DNA from 3 places in the Brevibacillus parabrevis genome. Region 2 is predicted to be linked to each of the others. Evidence: riboswitches for the same ligand, from Rfam matches in the RefSeq annotation. Region 2 holds a riboswitch; each other region holds the start of a gene.
What was found. Region 2 has a riboswitch for thiamine pyrophosphate ahead of thiC (phosphomethylpyrimidine synthase ThiC). Riboswitches for the same ligand answer to the same signal wherever they lie in the genome.

Region 1: another riboswitch for thiamine pyrophosphate. It lies ahead of thiO (glycine oxidase ThiO); the one in region 2 lies ahead of thiC (phosphomethylpyrimidine synthase ThiC).
Region 3: another riboswitch for thiamine pyrophosphate. It lies ahead of thiS (sulfur carrier protein ThiS); the one in region 2 lies ahead of thiC (phosphomethylpyrimidine synthase ThiC).

The regions. Positions count from the first base shown of each region.
Region 1 covers NZ_CP064090.1:6,068,880-6,073,758, forward strand. Annotated here, with positions in the region: gene IRJ17_RS27970 (LSm family protein) at 1-705, opposite strand, end outside; gene thiO (glycine oxidase ThiO) at 784-1,920, opposite strand; TPP riboswitch at 2,048-2,164, opposite strand; gene IRJ17_RS28250 (excisionase family DNA-binding protein) at 2,229-2,447, opposite strand; partial or broken gene IRJ17_RS27980 (glucose-6-phosphate isomerase) at 2,469-3,818, opposite strand; gene IRJ17_RS27985 (efflux RND transporter periplasmic adaptor subunit) at 4,020-4,879, shown strand, end outside.
Region 2 covers NZ_CP064090.1:3,286,271-3,291,149, forward strand. Annotated here, with positions in the region: gene thiC (phosphomethylpyrimidine synthase ThiC) at 1-1,349, opposite strand, end outside; TPP riboswitch at 1,502-1,613, opposite strand; gene IRJ17_RS15760 (cation diffusion facilitator family transporter) at 1,864-2,745, shown strand; gene ku (non-homologous end joining protein Ku) at 2,787-3,740, opposite strand; gene IRJ17_RS15770 (hypothetical protein) at 3,965-4,108, opposite strand; gene rsmD (16S rRNA (guanine(966)-N(2))-methyltransferase RsmD) at 4,540-4,879, shown strand, end outside.
Region 3 covers NZ_CP064090.1:4,119,508-4,124,386, reverse strand. Annotated here, with positions in the region: gene IRJ17_RS18645 (alanyl-tRNA editing protein) at 1-504, shown strand, start outside; gene kapB (kinase-associated lipoprotein KapB) at 547-930, shown strand; TPP riboswitch at 972-1,082, shown strand; gene thiS (sulfur carrier protein ThiS) at 1,294-1,497, shown strand; gene IRJ17_RS18630 (thiazole synthase) at 1,503-2,273, shown strand; gene IRJ17_RS18625 (acetylornithine deacetylase) at 2,266-3,561, shown strand; gene tenA (thiaminase II) at 3,568-4,248, shown strand; gene IRJ17_RS18615 (ABC transporter ATP-binding protein) at 4,233-4,879, shown strand, end outside.

The DNA of each region.
Region 1 (4,879 bases), 2.8 Mb from region 2:
CATCTGGCCATACGGAAAGCTCGGGCTGCCGAACGGGCTGACTTGACCAAACGGCTGACTCGGACTGCCAAACGGACTCACTTGGCCGTACGGTTGGCTCGGACTGCCAAATGGTCTCATCTGGCCGTACGGTTGACTCGGGCTGCCGAACGGACTCACTTGGCCAAACGGTTGACCCGGACTGCCAAACGGAGCCATTTGACCGTACGGTTGACCCGGGCTGCCAAACGGACTCACCTGACCAAACGGTTGACCTGGACTGCCAAACGGAGTCATCGGAGCGTAAGGATAGCAGTCATCGGCGTACGGACTGACTTGCCCCCCTGGAGGTCGCCGATTTGGCTGGCTGCTGCTGCTAAACGGACTGACATCGCCGTACGGCTGATAGCCGCCGTAGGGGAGATACCCTCCGTAAGGATTCCAATCCTGATGCATTCCCCAGTCGCCGGGCGATTTCCGGCTGGCTACCTCTTCGATTTCATATTCATAGTCGTTTTCTTCCGCATCCGGGTCGTCCACTTCGACGTATACATTCTGATCGTCAAAATCCACGATCACGCCTTCAAAAATCTGGCCGTCTATCGCTTCAATGCGCACTTTTTTCTCGACGTGTTCTTTGCATATGTTGTGCACATTTTCGCGCATATCCTTGATCAGACTGACCGTCTGGACGTCAGCCTGGTACAGGTTTTTTTCATCCTGCATGGAAACTCCTCCCCTTCTGGTGCTCTTTATTACCATATACATGTGCCCATGGGGAGGTGTTCCGGTTTGCAGGCAAGACTAGCCCATTTTATGTGCGCTGACGTTTTCTTCTGTTACGAAGCGCACAGGCAAGAACGGGGCGAGCTGCTCCCGCTCTCCTTTTTCCAGATAGTCCGCCATCCACTTCGCTGTGGCGGGCGAGAGCAAAATGCCGTTGCGGAAGTGCCCTCCGGCAATCGACAGCTCTTCCCATCCAGGTACAGGCCCAAGCAATGGCTTGCCATCCGCCGTAGCTGGCCGCAATCCGCCCCACGCCTCCAGAAAAGCGGCTGAATGCAAGGCCGGAACGTACGGCATGACCCCGTTCAGGATGCTGGCTAACCCCGCCATCGTCACTTCGCGCTGAAAGCCGCTCTCGTCTTCTGTTGCGCCAAGCACGATTTTGCCGTCTTTTTTCGGCGTCACATATCCCGTCGTGCCAAAAATGACGGTGCGCAGCGGAATGCCGACAGAGGAAACAGCGGCAATCTGACCGCGAACCGGACGCACCGGAACCGACACCCCCAGCAAGTCCAGCATGACACCTGCCCACGCTCCCGAAGTGATCACCGTATGCGCGGCGCGCAACGGCCCGAGCGAGCTGTCCACGCCAACTACTTTCCCGCCTTTTACCGCGATGCCGCTCACGACACAGCCGGAATGCAGCACAACTCCTTGCAGCTTGCACGCTGTCACCAAAGCGCGAAGCAACATGCGATTGTTGATGTGCCCCTCGTACGGGGAGTAAATCGCTGCCTGCGCTTTGTCTGTCAACAGCGGCTCCACCTCCGCCAATTGCTGCCTTTCCGTCAAAAAGTGCACGCTATGCCCCGCGTCCTTTTGCCAGCGAAATTTCTCTGCCAACTGTGCTTGCTCGCCATCGTCGAGCGCGACCGTGAGCAGCCCCTCCAGGCTGAGCTGTACATCGCCCCCGGTAAACTCCTCCAGCTCTTGCGCCCACTGCGGATAATAAGCCAGCGACGCCATGCCGAAATCGAGCATGGGACCGGGCGCTGTAAACTCCTTCAACGGCGCGAGCATGCCCGCTGCTGCCGAGGACGCCTGTCCGCCCCATTCTCCTTGCTCAACCAACGTGACGCCCATCCCTCTGCGTGACAATTCATACGCCAGACTTAAACCGATAACTCCTCCACCCACTATGAGACAATCGCCCACGTTTTTCTCTCCTCGCTGTTGTGATCTCTCTCCTGATCCAAGTTGAACAGGGCAACATACAAAAAGCCCACCCGTTCCCAAGCAGGAAAAGGTGGGCTTCATACGCCGTATAGCCAAAGAAAAAAGCGCTGTTCGCCGGCAACCGTATCCCTGCGCCGGCATGATCCGGATCAGGTGCAATGGGTCGACGGTCGTATGCTTCCATCCTCTCAGCCCCGCGTGAAGGACTCCCCAAGTTGCTTCTTTACATATTCATTTCACCAACCAAGTATAGTCCTCCTGGCCGCCAGTGACAAGATGCTATACGCTCAATCCTCGTCTTTTACATCGTAGCTCTCCGGAACCGTCTCATGGCGCGCTGCCTCCTCGAACTCGCGGAGCTTGCGCATTTCTTCCATATGATGGTTGAACTGTTCCTTGTTGATGACGTACTCGTAGCCGTCGTGCAGAGCGCGAATCTTGCCCTGGTGAATCTTTTCCAAAATAAACGTTTCCGGAAGCTCCAAGTACGCTGCTGTCTCTTCCACGGTCAAATATGTCTTGTTATCGCGCAATCTTGCCTCCAATTCCGCTTTCTGCTGCTCGAATCCAGGTTTGCCCAAAAGGGCGAACATGTTGGCCTTGTACGCCTCCACCCCGGGCTGGTCAAACGGATTGACGCCCAATAAATAGCCGCTGATTCCGCACGCCTTTTCAAAAAAGTAGATCAAGGCCCCGAGGTGATACGCTGTCGCCTCTGGCATCTCGACAAGCAGGTTCGGCACGCCGCCATCCACGTGGGCGAGCACCGTCCCTTCGAAAGCCTTTTTATTGACAAATCCCATCCGCTTGCCGGACAAAAAGTTCAGTCCGTCCACATCAAGCGGGTCTTCTTCTACCGTGACATCGATGGCTGGCTTGTTTACGGTTACCACTGTCTCGAACAAGTGTCGCATGCCGTCCTGTATGTACTGCCCCAAGGAATGCAAGTCTGTGGAAAATTCGGCAGCGGCGGGAAAAATTCCTTTTCCATCCTTGCCTTCCGACTCCCCGAAAAGCTGTTTCCACCATTCGGCGAAAAACCGGAACTGCGGCTCGTAGCTGACCAGAAGCTCCACCGTTTTGCCTTTGCGGTACAGGGCGTTGCGAATCGCCGCATACTGGTAGCACGGATTTTCGGCCAAATCCATGACCATGTACCGCTCGCTCGCATCTTGCGCTCCTTTCATCAGGGCATCCATGTCGGCGCCGCTCACGGCGATCGGCAATAGTCCGACTGCTGTCAGGACAGAAAAACGCCCGCCGATGTCATCGGGAATGACAAAGCTCTCGTAGCCCTCATCTTCCGCAAGCTTTTTCAAGGCCCCCCGCGCTTTGTCCGTCGTAATGTAAATTCGCTTCTTCGCCTGCTCGCGGCCGTACTTGTTTTCCAGCCAATTGCGCAACAGCCGAAAAGCTATAGCAGGCTCTGTCGTCGTGCCCGATTTGGAGATGACGTTGATGGAGACGTCTTTGCCTTCCAACACGTCCATCAGATGAGAGATATACACCGGACTAATATTGTTGCCGACAAAATAAATTTCCGGCGATCGCCGCTTCGACTTCGGCAGCAAGTTGTAAAAGCTGTGGCCCAATACGTCCAGTACAGCTTTCGCTCCTAAATATGAACCCCCGATTCCAATTACCAAAAGCACATCTGAGTCAGCCTGGATACGTGCCGCCGCCTGGCGAATCCGCTCATACTCGACGCGGTCGTATTTGTTCGGCCAATCTACCCAGCCAAGATAGTCTCTGCCTGGACCCGTTCTTTTGTGCAACATTTCATGCGCCTGCCCGATTGCTGGCGCAAGCTGCTCCCATTCATGCTGTCTCACAAAGCCGCGTGCATTGGAATAATCAAATCGAATCGCTTGGTTCATGGCTCCCCTCCCAAGGAACGTCATCTATTTTCTTATCTTATCACGCAAAAAGCGAGAAAGTTACTTTCCGTCAAAACATCGCAAAATGTGAGCAAATCGTGAACGATTCGGCAAAAGTGTTACCTTTTTCCATGCCTTCCGTAAAACTACTTCGAGCAATGAAATAATGGTTTCTTTTTAGAACAACAAGGGGAAATGAAAATGAAAAAACGGTGGTGGATCATCGGTTCCGTTGTCGTCCTGTTAGGGGCAGGGTTCGTTGGACTCAACATGATGGGTTCTCAGCAAGCCATGGGCATGCCCGTCAACATCGGAACACCGACCAAATCAGCTCTGGAAAGCAAAATCTTGACCTCCGGAATCGTCATCGTGGAGGACAAGCAGAAGCAGTATGCGAATGTGAACGGCACGTTGCGCGAGTTCGTCGTCAAAGAAGGCGACAAGGTCAAAAAAGGCCAGATCATCGCCAAAATTGATACGACCGATGTGGACAGCAGACTGCTTGATCTCGAAGCGCAGATGGAAGTCGCAAAAGCCAATCTTGCCAAAGCCCAGATCGGCGTAGAACCGGAAGAAGTAGCACAGGAGCGCGAGCGGGTCACGCAGGCACAGCGCGAGTACGATGCGGCCAAGCGAGAATACGACCGGATGAATCAATTGTTCTCCTCAGGCGCTTCGACTCAGCAGGAAGTCGACAAGGCGAAGTCTATCTTGGACAACGCGCTGTCCGCCCTCAATGTGGCGAAACAACAGTCCGCCCTGAAACAAAAAGGGCCGCGCAAAGAAGACATCGCCGCTCAGCAGGCACAAATCAACAAACTGGCCGTCGAACGGACTCAACTGGAAAAAGAACGCGTCCAGAGCGTTGTCGTCGCACCTGCGAACGGAACCGTTATTGGCGTCGCGGCGGACAACGGCCAATACGTCAACAAAGGCACGGAAATTTTGACACTGGCTAATCTCGACAACTTGCTCATTCAGGCTGACATCAACGAATCGGATGTCGGCAAGCTGAAGCTCGGACAGACGGCGACCATCGAAGGCATTACGCTGGGCAAACA
Region 2 (4,879 bases):
TTGGGCGTCACGTAGCAGAGCATTGCTGTCCCGAACCAGCCGATCATCGCTGCGCCAATCGCAGAGGTGATGTGGTCGTAACCGGGAGCGATATCAGTGGTCAATGGCCCGAGCGTGTAAAAAGGAGCTTCGTGGCACATCTCCAGTTGTTTGTCCATGTTCTCGCGAATCAGGTGCATCGGAACGTGACCAGGCCCTTCAATCATCACCTGCACGTCGTGCTTCCAGGCGATTTTCGTCAGCTCCCCGAGTGTTTCCAGCTCGGCAAACTGCGCTTCGTCATTGGCATCCGCAATCGAGCCGGGGCGCAGACCGTCTCCAAGCGAGACGCTGATGTCGTACGCTTTGAGAATGTGGCAAATTTCTTCAAAGTGGGTGTACAAAAAGTTTTCTTCATGGTGGGCGAGACACCAAGCCGCCAAAATGGAGCCGCCACGCGAGACGATCCCGGTAACGCGTTTTGCCGTCAAAGGAATGTAGCGCAGCAGAACGCCAGCGTGGATGGTGAAGTAATCGACTCCTTGTTCCGCCTGTTCGATCAATGTATCCCGATACACTTCCCAGGTCAGGTCTTCCGCTTTGCCATTGACCTTTTCCAGCGCCTGGTAAATCGGCACGGTACCGATTGGCACGGGGCTGTTGCGGATGATCCATTCACGGGTCGTATGAATGTGCTTTCCGGTCGACAAATCCATGATCGTATCGGCGCCCCAGCGCACGGACCAAATCATTTTCTCCACTTCCTCTTCCATCGAGGAGCTTACGGCCGACGTGCCGATATTGGCGTTGACTTTGACGTGAAAATTCCGCCCGATAATCATCGGCTCCGCTTCCGGGTGATTGATGTTGGCCGGAATAATCGCGCGCCCGGCAGCTACTTCGGCTCTGACAAATTCGGGGGTCACTCCTTCGCGAATCGCGATGTATTCCATCTCTGGCGTAATGATCTGCTGGCGGGCGTAGTGAAGCTGGGTGACATTTTTTCCTGGCAAAGCGCGTTTGGGCCGATAGCCTTCGCGCGGAAAAGCTGGCATCGTCACCGCTTTTTCGCTGCTTCTGATTCCGTCGTCAACAAGTTGTGGCTCCCGGCCGACATAGCTTTCCGTATCGCCGCGTTCCTCGATCCACGCTTTGCGCACTAGCGGCAAGCCTTTTTCGATGTCCGCGACATATCCGTCAGCGGTGTATTCGCCGCTCGTGTCGTAGACGCGCAAAGGCGGATTGGGGGTAGAGCCGAACAACCCTTCGCTTGCTTGAAGGGTGATTTCGCGCATCGGCACGCGGATGTCAGGGCGGCTGCCGACCTCGTATACTTTGCGGCTACCGGGAAAAGATGAAATGGATGACATGAAAAAACCTCCTTGGCGTGGTTGCACGAAGCGCGAACCTTGTAGGGAGGCGAAAGAGGCCCGTCGCGAAAAAAACGCCGCATGGGAGCATGCGACGCCAGACGCGAGAGTAGAGAAGCAACGGGTATTTTGCAAAAAGATACACGTCACTTGTCGTGTCATATGGACATTCCTCCGCTGGCATTACCCAGTTCAGGTTCAACGGTCGATGGCACAGTACCATCCTCTCAGCCTGGTGATTTCCAAGCTCCCGTGCTTGTTTGTGGTTGTGATTGCAAGATTAGGATACCGGAGAACGCCCATCGTTGGCAAGAAAAAGTTTCCAACAAAAATTGCCACAGGGCAACACATTTTCCCCCCCTCTATACTCATGAATCGGACTAAAACTGTTTCTGTAGACCCACACGAATCGCGTCTGTTACGATGTAATTCGATCAAAAAGAAACTGCTTTATGACGCTTCGTTCTTGTCTTTTGAGCGAACGGAGTGATTGAGATTTTTGAGGTGATGGAGTGTGGATGTATATTCGGATCTGAAGCAAGGGGAACGGGGCGCGTGGGTCAGTATTATTGCCTATATCTTTTGCTCGGCGTTAAAAATAGGAGTTGCTGTGCTGACGGGATCGGAAGCGTTGATGGCAGATGGCTTGAACAACTCGACAGACGTGGTGGCATCGATTGCGGTCCTGATCGGCCTGCGCATTGCCCGCAAGCCGCCTGACCACGATCACCCGTACGGTCATTTCCGCGCGGAGACGATTTCGGCCTTGGTCGCGTCATTCATCATGCTGTTTGTCGGCTTGCAAGTCGTGACGGAAGCGGTTCCTTCGCTGTTTGATCAAAAAACGACGGCACCGGATTTGCTCGCAGGCTGGACGGCATTGGCGACAGCGGCGATCATGCTGGGCGTGTACCGCTACAACCGTCAGCTCGCTTTGCGAACAAACAGCCAGGCGTTGCTGGCTGCGGCCGCTGACAATCGCTCGGACGCCTTCGTCAGCATCGGGACGTTTGTGGGCGTTGCGGGGGCGCAGTTCCAGCTTTACTGGCTTGACCCGCTGGCTGCGTTGGTAGTCGGAGTCATCATCCTGAAAACAGCGTGGGATATTTTCCGGGAAGCGACCCATCGCTTGACCGACGGCTTTGACGTAGAAGAGTTGGGGGAACTGAAAGAGACGATCTCGTCCATCGCCGGAGTAAAAGATATTAGCGATATTAAAGCGCGTTACCACGGCAGCAGCGTGCTGGTTGACGTCGTGATCCATGTGGAGCCGCACCTTAATGTGGTAGAAAGCCACACCATCACCGAACACATCGAAGAACGCATGAGACGTGTGCACAAAATCAATACCGTTCATATTCATATCGAGCCAGAGCAGCAACTGGTCGAAAAATAAGCAAAAAACCTGTCCGTATCGGGCAGGTTTTTTGCATGGCGTTACACGGGAGTCGCTTTTTTGCGACGCAGCTTTTTGGTTGTGGTCATCGCCTCGCTTTGCGCTGGCATTTGCTTGGGAGCTGCTGCGGTCGGCTCTGCGGGAGTTGCGCGTTTGCGGCTTGGCTTCGGTTTCGCTGCTGCTGGCGTAGGCTCAGGCTCGATTTTTACCGGACCAGGCGAAGTGCCTGCGGTAGAAGCGAGACTTTCCTTCAACGCTTGCATCAGGTCGATGACATTCGTCCGAGCGACGGTCGGTGCCGTGGCAATCTCCTGGCCTTCCAGCTTTTTCTCGATCATTTTTTGCAGCTCGCTGCGGTATTCATCGGTGTATTTGGCTGGGTCAAACGGAACGGTCATATTGCCGATCAGCTCGGTTGCCATTTTCAGCTCGTTTTCCGCCAAGGGGATGGTCGCCTCTGGCAAGGCAGGCACTTGATTGACTGGCCGTACTTCGTCAGGATAAAAAATCGTTTCCAGCATCATGCAATGCTCATACAGCCGAATGACGGCGAGACTTTGCCGATTGCGCATCGTCACCTGGGCAATCGCGATTTTTCCGGTTTGGCCCATCGCGGCGCGAAGCAGGGCGTACGCTTTTTCCCCTGTGTCCTGAGGAGACAGAAAGTAGCTTTTGTCAAAGTAAACCGGATCGATCTCCGACAAGTCCACAAAATCGAGAATCTCAATAGCTCGGCGGGTTTCGGGGGTGATCGCCTCCAGGTCCTCGTCGTTGATCATGACGAAGTGGCCTTTTTCATACTCGTAGCCGCGAACGATCTCGCTGGCGTCCACTTCCCGCTGGCAGTGCGGGCACATTTTCGTGTATTTGATGGGGGTGTTGCATTCCTTGTGCAGCTGGCGGAAGCGAATATCCCGTTCTTCTGTCGCCGTAAACATGCGAACCGGGATGTTGACCAGGCCGAAGCTGATTGATCCTTTCCAGACGGTGTGCATACGATTCCTCCCGATTCGGTAGTGGCATAAGGCTGGGGCTGGATGCTGCCACGAGGTAAGTGATGAGATGGGTGCGGCCGTTTTGCTTATTGTTTGTAGGCAGCCAGACGAAGCCGCGAGGGAAATGCAGGCGGGAAACATTGACACAGACGAGCTTGCTTTCCATTCCATGAAAAAACCAGCCGATCGCATGGGACGGCTGGTTGCGTTCTTTTTGCCCGATTTTACTGCCCGTGTTTGACGATGTCGGACTGGTCCGCCCGCGATTGCATTTCGCGTGCCGCTTCGCTGCCAATGCCTGTACGATCCGCGATGGACTGGGCTTTGGCTGCTTTCAGCTTTTGCTCGGACGGTTGTTTTGCTGCCATGTCAATTCCCCCTTTTGGAACATGTGCAAGTAGTATGCGCATGCCGGGAACAAAAAAATACCCCCTCGTCAAATGACGATGGGGCAGCTGTTCAACTCCTCCCGCGAAGGGAGCGATGGCACGGAATGCTCCTATCAGACACGCCGCGCGCCTAAGTGAACTGCCTTTCAATTATGGGAGAGGAGAAACCGGAGGAAGAGCTTATGGGGAAACGTAAGTCTTCTCCGCGGTTGTCAGCGACACCGTTGCGTCGCTATCCATCATGTTTTCCAAACTTTGCGTCTCGTATACCTGAAGCCGGCATAAATTTTCCAGTTGCCAATTTTACGGGGGTAGGCAGTTGTGATAGTATGATATCAGCCTGAAGGCAGAACGGCCTTGGTACAGGCGGCATTTATCTTCTACAAACTTCTTTGAACAGGTGAACAATTATGCGCGTCATCGCAGGAGAACACAGAGGTAGAAAACTTGCGGCCGTCCCTGGAAGCGGAACGCGTCCGACGACCGACAAAGTGAAAGAATCGATTTTCAACATGATCGGCCCGTACTTTGATGGGGGCTGGGCATTGGATTTGTATGCCGGCACAGGCAGCTTGGGCATTGAGGCGTTAAGCAGGGGAGCGGACAAAGCTGTCTTCGTCGAGCGCGATGCCAAAGCGTTTTCTGTCGTCAAGCAAAATGTCAGCGCCTGCCGCCTTGATGCATACGCAGAAATGTACCGCATGGATGCGGATCGAGCCATCCGGCAATTGGCAAAGCGGGAGCAGCCGT
Region 3 (4,879 bases), 830 kb from region 2:
ACGCGCAAGCAGGCGACTGTCCGCGAACTGGCCAAGCTGCTCGTCACGAGCGAGGCCGAGCTGATCGTCCAGGCGGAGCGTGTTTTGTCCGAGCGCGATTCGCTAAAAGCCAAGCTCGCCGAAGTGGAAAAACAATTGCTTGAGGTCGAGGTGCGAAAACAGCTCGCCACGGCTGAGCGGGAGGGTGGCGCGCGCGTGATCGCCCGTGTGTTCCCGGACAAATCAATCCAGCAATTGCAGCAGTTTGCCCAGTTGATGGTCGCGGAAGCTCCAGATGCCGTCTGCCTGCTCGCGGCTGCAACAGACGACAAAACCCAGCTTGTGTTTGCACGCGGGCAAGAAGTCAATGTCGCCGTGAATCAGCTGATCAAAGACACCTTGCCATTGATTGCCGGAAAAGGCGGCGGCAACCCGGCGATGGCCCAAGGCGGCGGACAGTCCGAGCCGCATGCTGACGAAGTAATTGCCCACGCGCGCAAGCTGCTTGCCCAGCTGCTGGCTTAATACGACGCGCAACCATAACGACAATGCAAGGAGGAGTCTATCATGTTCTGGAATCCCGGAGACAAAGTCCGCGTCAAACAGCGGACAGGAGAATACATCGCCGAAGTGCTGGAAATTCACGATACAAAACTTTTGGTCAAAGTGCTGGCAGTGACGAAATACCCGCAACAGGGCGATCTGCACACTTCCTATGAAGTAGACGTGCCGCTGTTCCACCAGCGTCCAGCGCTTTCTTATCTGGAAAAATTCATGGCCCCGGTGTCGGCAGTGATGCGTTACAACGGCGAGGTGCCCGAGTACAAAGAATCTGTGCGCATCGCCATGGAGAGCGAGATGGACAAGCTGAGAAAAATGGCGGCTTGGGCACAGCGCTGCCTGACGGAACTGGAAGCAATGCACAAGGAAACCTTTACAAACCCGAAATAGAGTGGTACTGTAATACTCGAACGTAAGACAATTGCATAGGTTTACTACCAAACGGGGGCCGAGCGTCGTTGGCTGAGATTGTAACGAGTGTGTTACTGACCGTTGAACCTGACCTGGGTCATGCCAGCGGAGGAAGAGGTATATGAATCGATTTCACTAGGGCGGTCGTTTGCGAGATTTTTCGCAGAGGATGCGCACCAGTTGATGAGATCAACTCAACCATCCCACGGCGGATGGTTTTTTTATTCCATCTGTCCGTTTGGATACGTATACGGCTTCCACCGTTTGACTGGAGTGACTTCCGGCAGGCGAGGGAAGCCGTTTTTTGTCCCTCGGCAAGTGCCACCAAGAAGGAGGAATACAATGGTTGTTGTGCTGAATGGAAAAACAGCAGAGCTTTCGGCCGAAATCAATACGGTTCGCGCTTTGCTCGCTTCGTATTCCCTGCAAGAGAAAATCGTGGTCGTGGAGCGCAACGGAGAAATTATCGACCGCTCCCTGTATGAACAAACGCCGATTGCCGATGGAGACCGCATCGAAATCGTTCATTTTGTCGGAGGAGGATGATCATCATGGATACTTTGAAAATTGGACCTTACGAGTTTCGCTCCCGCTTGTTGCTCGGAACTGGAAAATTCGCAGACTTGGAAACGCAAGGGAAAGCGGTGGAAGTGTCGGAAGCGGAAATTTTGACGTTCGCCATTCGCCGACTGAATTTGGAAAATCCGCAAGAACCGAACTTTTTGGAACAGCTCGATCTGAAAAAATTCACTCTGCTGCCAAATACAGCAGGAGCCTATACAGCCGAGGAAGCGGTGCGCATCGCCCGCCTGGCGAAAGCGTCCGGCTTGTGCGACATGATCAAGGTAGAGGTCATCGGTGACCCGAAAACATTGCTGCCTGATCCGATCGGCACATTGGAAGCGTCGAAAATTTTGGTCGAGGAAGGCTTCATCGTGTTGACTTACACGAACGACGATCCGATTCTCGCCAAGCGCTTGCAGGATGTAGGCGTTCATGCCGTCATGCCAGGAGCGTCGCCGATCGGTTCCGGCCAGGGAATCGTCAACGAAAACAATCTGCGCTTCATCATCGAGGACGCCAAAGTGCCGATCATCGTCGATGCGGGAATCGGTTCTCCGGCAGATTGCGCGAAAGCAATGGAGCTGGGCGCAGACGGTGTCTTGTTGAATACGGCTGTTGCTCTCGCGGACAATCCGGTTTTGATGGCAGAAGCGATGAAGCTGGGCGTGGAAGCGGGACGCAAAGGCTTTTTGGCAGGACGCATCCCGAAAAAACGTTACGCGCAAGCGAGCAGCCCGGTGGAAGGGATGATTGAGTAGCGTGGATCGTCTGACAGAAGCGGTAGAGTCGATCGCCAATCGCAAGGACGAGCTGTTCGCCCTGTTGGCAAAGCTCGTTTCCCAGCCGACCGTCAGTCCGCCTGCGCGAAACAGCGACGAGGCGCAATCCGTCATCGCAAGCCAGCTTGCAGACATGGGCTTTGCGGTGGATCGCTTCCAGGTTTACCCCGGCGACGACAACGTGGTAGGTCGTCTTTCGGGCCGTGATTCGGCGCGGGCAAACAGCCTGATTGTCAATGGGCATATCGATGTGGCCGAGGTTGGAGACGAAACGGGCTGGACGTATCCGCCCTTTTCGCTGACGCTCGGCGCAGACGGTCGCTTGTACGGACGCGGGGTCGCGGACATGAAGGGCGGGCTCGCTGCGAGTTTGTTCGCCATCCAAATGCTTCGCGAGCATGGCGTCGAGCTGGCAGGCGATCTGCTGTTCCAATCCGTGATTGGAGAGGAAGCCGGAGAGGCGGGGACGCTCGTTGCCATTGAACGCGGCTACCAGGCTGACTACGCAGTCGTCGTCGACACGAGCAACTTGCATATGCAAGGGCAGGGTGGCGTCATCACTGGCTGGATTACGATTGAAAGCCCGACTACGCTGCACGACGGCATGCGGGCACAGACGATCCATGCCGGAGGACGAGTGCGCGGAGCTTCTGCGATTGAGAAAATGATGAAGGTAATCTCGGCTCTGCAAGAGCTGGAGCGCGACTGGGCTGTGATGAAAGCGTATCCCGGTTTTCCTGCCGGCAGCAACACCATCAACCCGGCCGTCATCGAAGGAGGCCGACACGCGGCCTTTATCGCCGACCGTTGCGCCTTGTGGATTACGGTTCACTTTTATCCGAACGAATCATATGAGCAAATGATTGGCGAGATCGAGGATCATATTAGAAGAGCGGCGGCGGCCGATGTGTGGCTGCGGGAACATCCACCCGTGTTTCGCTGGGGCGGTCGCTCCATGATCGAGGAGCGGGGAGAAATTTTCCCTTCCCTGGAGCTGGACGCCAATCATCCGGCACTCGCCCAGCTGCAAGCGGCTTATGAGCGCGAGCTGCACGCGGCACCCGTCGTGGACATGTCTTCAACGGTCACGGACGCTGGCTGGTTCGCCCATGCCGGAATCCCCGCTGTCCTGTTCGGGCCAGGCGAACTGAAGCATGCGCACGCCGTAGACGAATCGATCGATCCTGACCAGCTCGTCCAGTTTGCCCAGATCATGGCCCGCTTCATCGCCAGTTGGTGCAATACGCCGAAGGAAGCAAAGGAGTGAGGAAGCATGGCGACTTTTACAGACCGTTTGTTGCGCAGTGTGGCTCCGATCTGGGAGCAGGTTCACCAGCATCCGTTTGTTACCGGACTTGGTGACGGGACATTGCCAGTGGACGCATTCAAATTTTACATGAAGCAAGACTACATCTACCTGATCGACTACGCCAAAATGTTTGCGCTCGCAAGCGTGAAAGCATACGATCTGGAAACAAGCGCGCGCTTCGCCGCTTTGCAGGAGTCGACGCTGAACACGGAAATGGAGCTGCACCGCCAATACGCAGCGCGCTTCGGAATTTCCCGCGAAGAGCTGGAAGCGACAGAGCCGTCTTTTGTCATGCTCGGCTATACCAGCTACATGCTGCGTGTCGCGCATCAAGGCTCGCTGGCAGAACTGGTCAGCTCGCTGCTGCCGTGCACGTGGAGCTATTGGGAGATCGGCAAGCGATTGGCCCAGGTCGAAGGGGCAGTCGATCACGAGCTTTATGGCGAGTGGGTGCGCATGTACAGCTCGGATGAGTTCGGTCAGCTGGCAATCTGGCTGATCGACATCATGAACGAGCTGGCAGAGGGCAAAAACGAGCAGGAGCTGGCGAGACTGGAAGAGTATTTCGTCAATACGTCCAAGATGGAGTACATGTTCTGGGATATGGCCTATAGAGAGGAAATGTGGCCGTGCGCGATCAACTAGCTTTTTCCCAAGTCCGCTTTTCGTACAGCCATACGCCGATTCTCGAAGATTTTGATCTGCGGGTGAAAAAAGGCGAGTTCGTCAGCATGATCGGGCCAAGCGGGATCGGAAAAAGCACGTTGTTCCAGCTGATCGCAGGACTTTTGCAGCCTGACCAGGGAGAAATCCGGCTGGGGGAGGCACGGATGGACGAGCGGTTGGGGCAAGTAGGCTATATGCCCCAACGCGATTTGCTCATGCCGTGGCGCACGATTGTGGAAAATGCGGCGTTGCCCTTGGAAATCAAAGGGATGTCCAAAAAGGAAGCGCAGCAGCGGGTGCGGCAGGAGCTGCCCAGGTACGGACTTCAAGATTGGGCGGATGCCTATCCGGTCCAGCTTTCCGGCGGCATGCGGCAGCGCGTCTCCTTTTTGCGTGCCTTGCTGTCCGGTACCGATCTCATGCTGCTCGACGAGCCGTTCAGTGCGCTGGATGGAATTACGCGCCTGGACATGCAGGAGTGGCTGATGGACAAGTGGCAGGAAACAGGCAGCACGATGCTGATGATTACGCATGACATCGACGAAGCGATCCTGCTTGCAGACCGTGTGATCGTCCTGCTCGGCAAGCCGATCCGCACACCCGTAGAGTT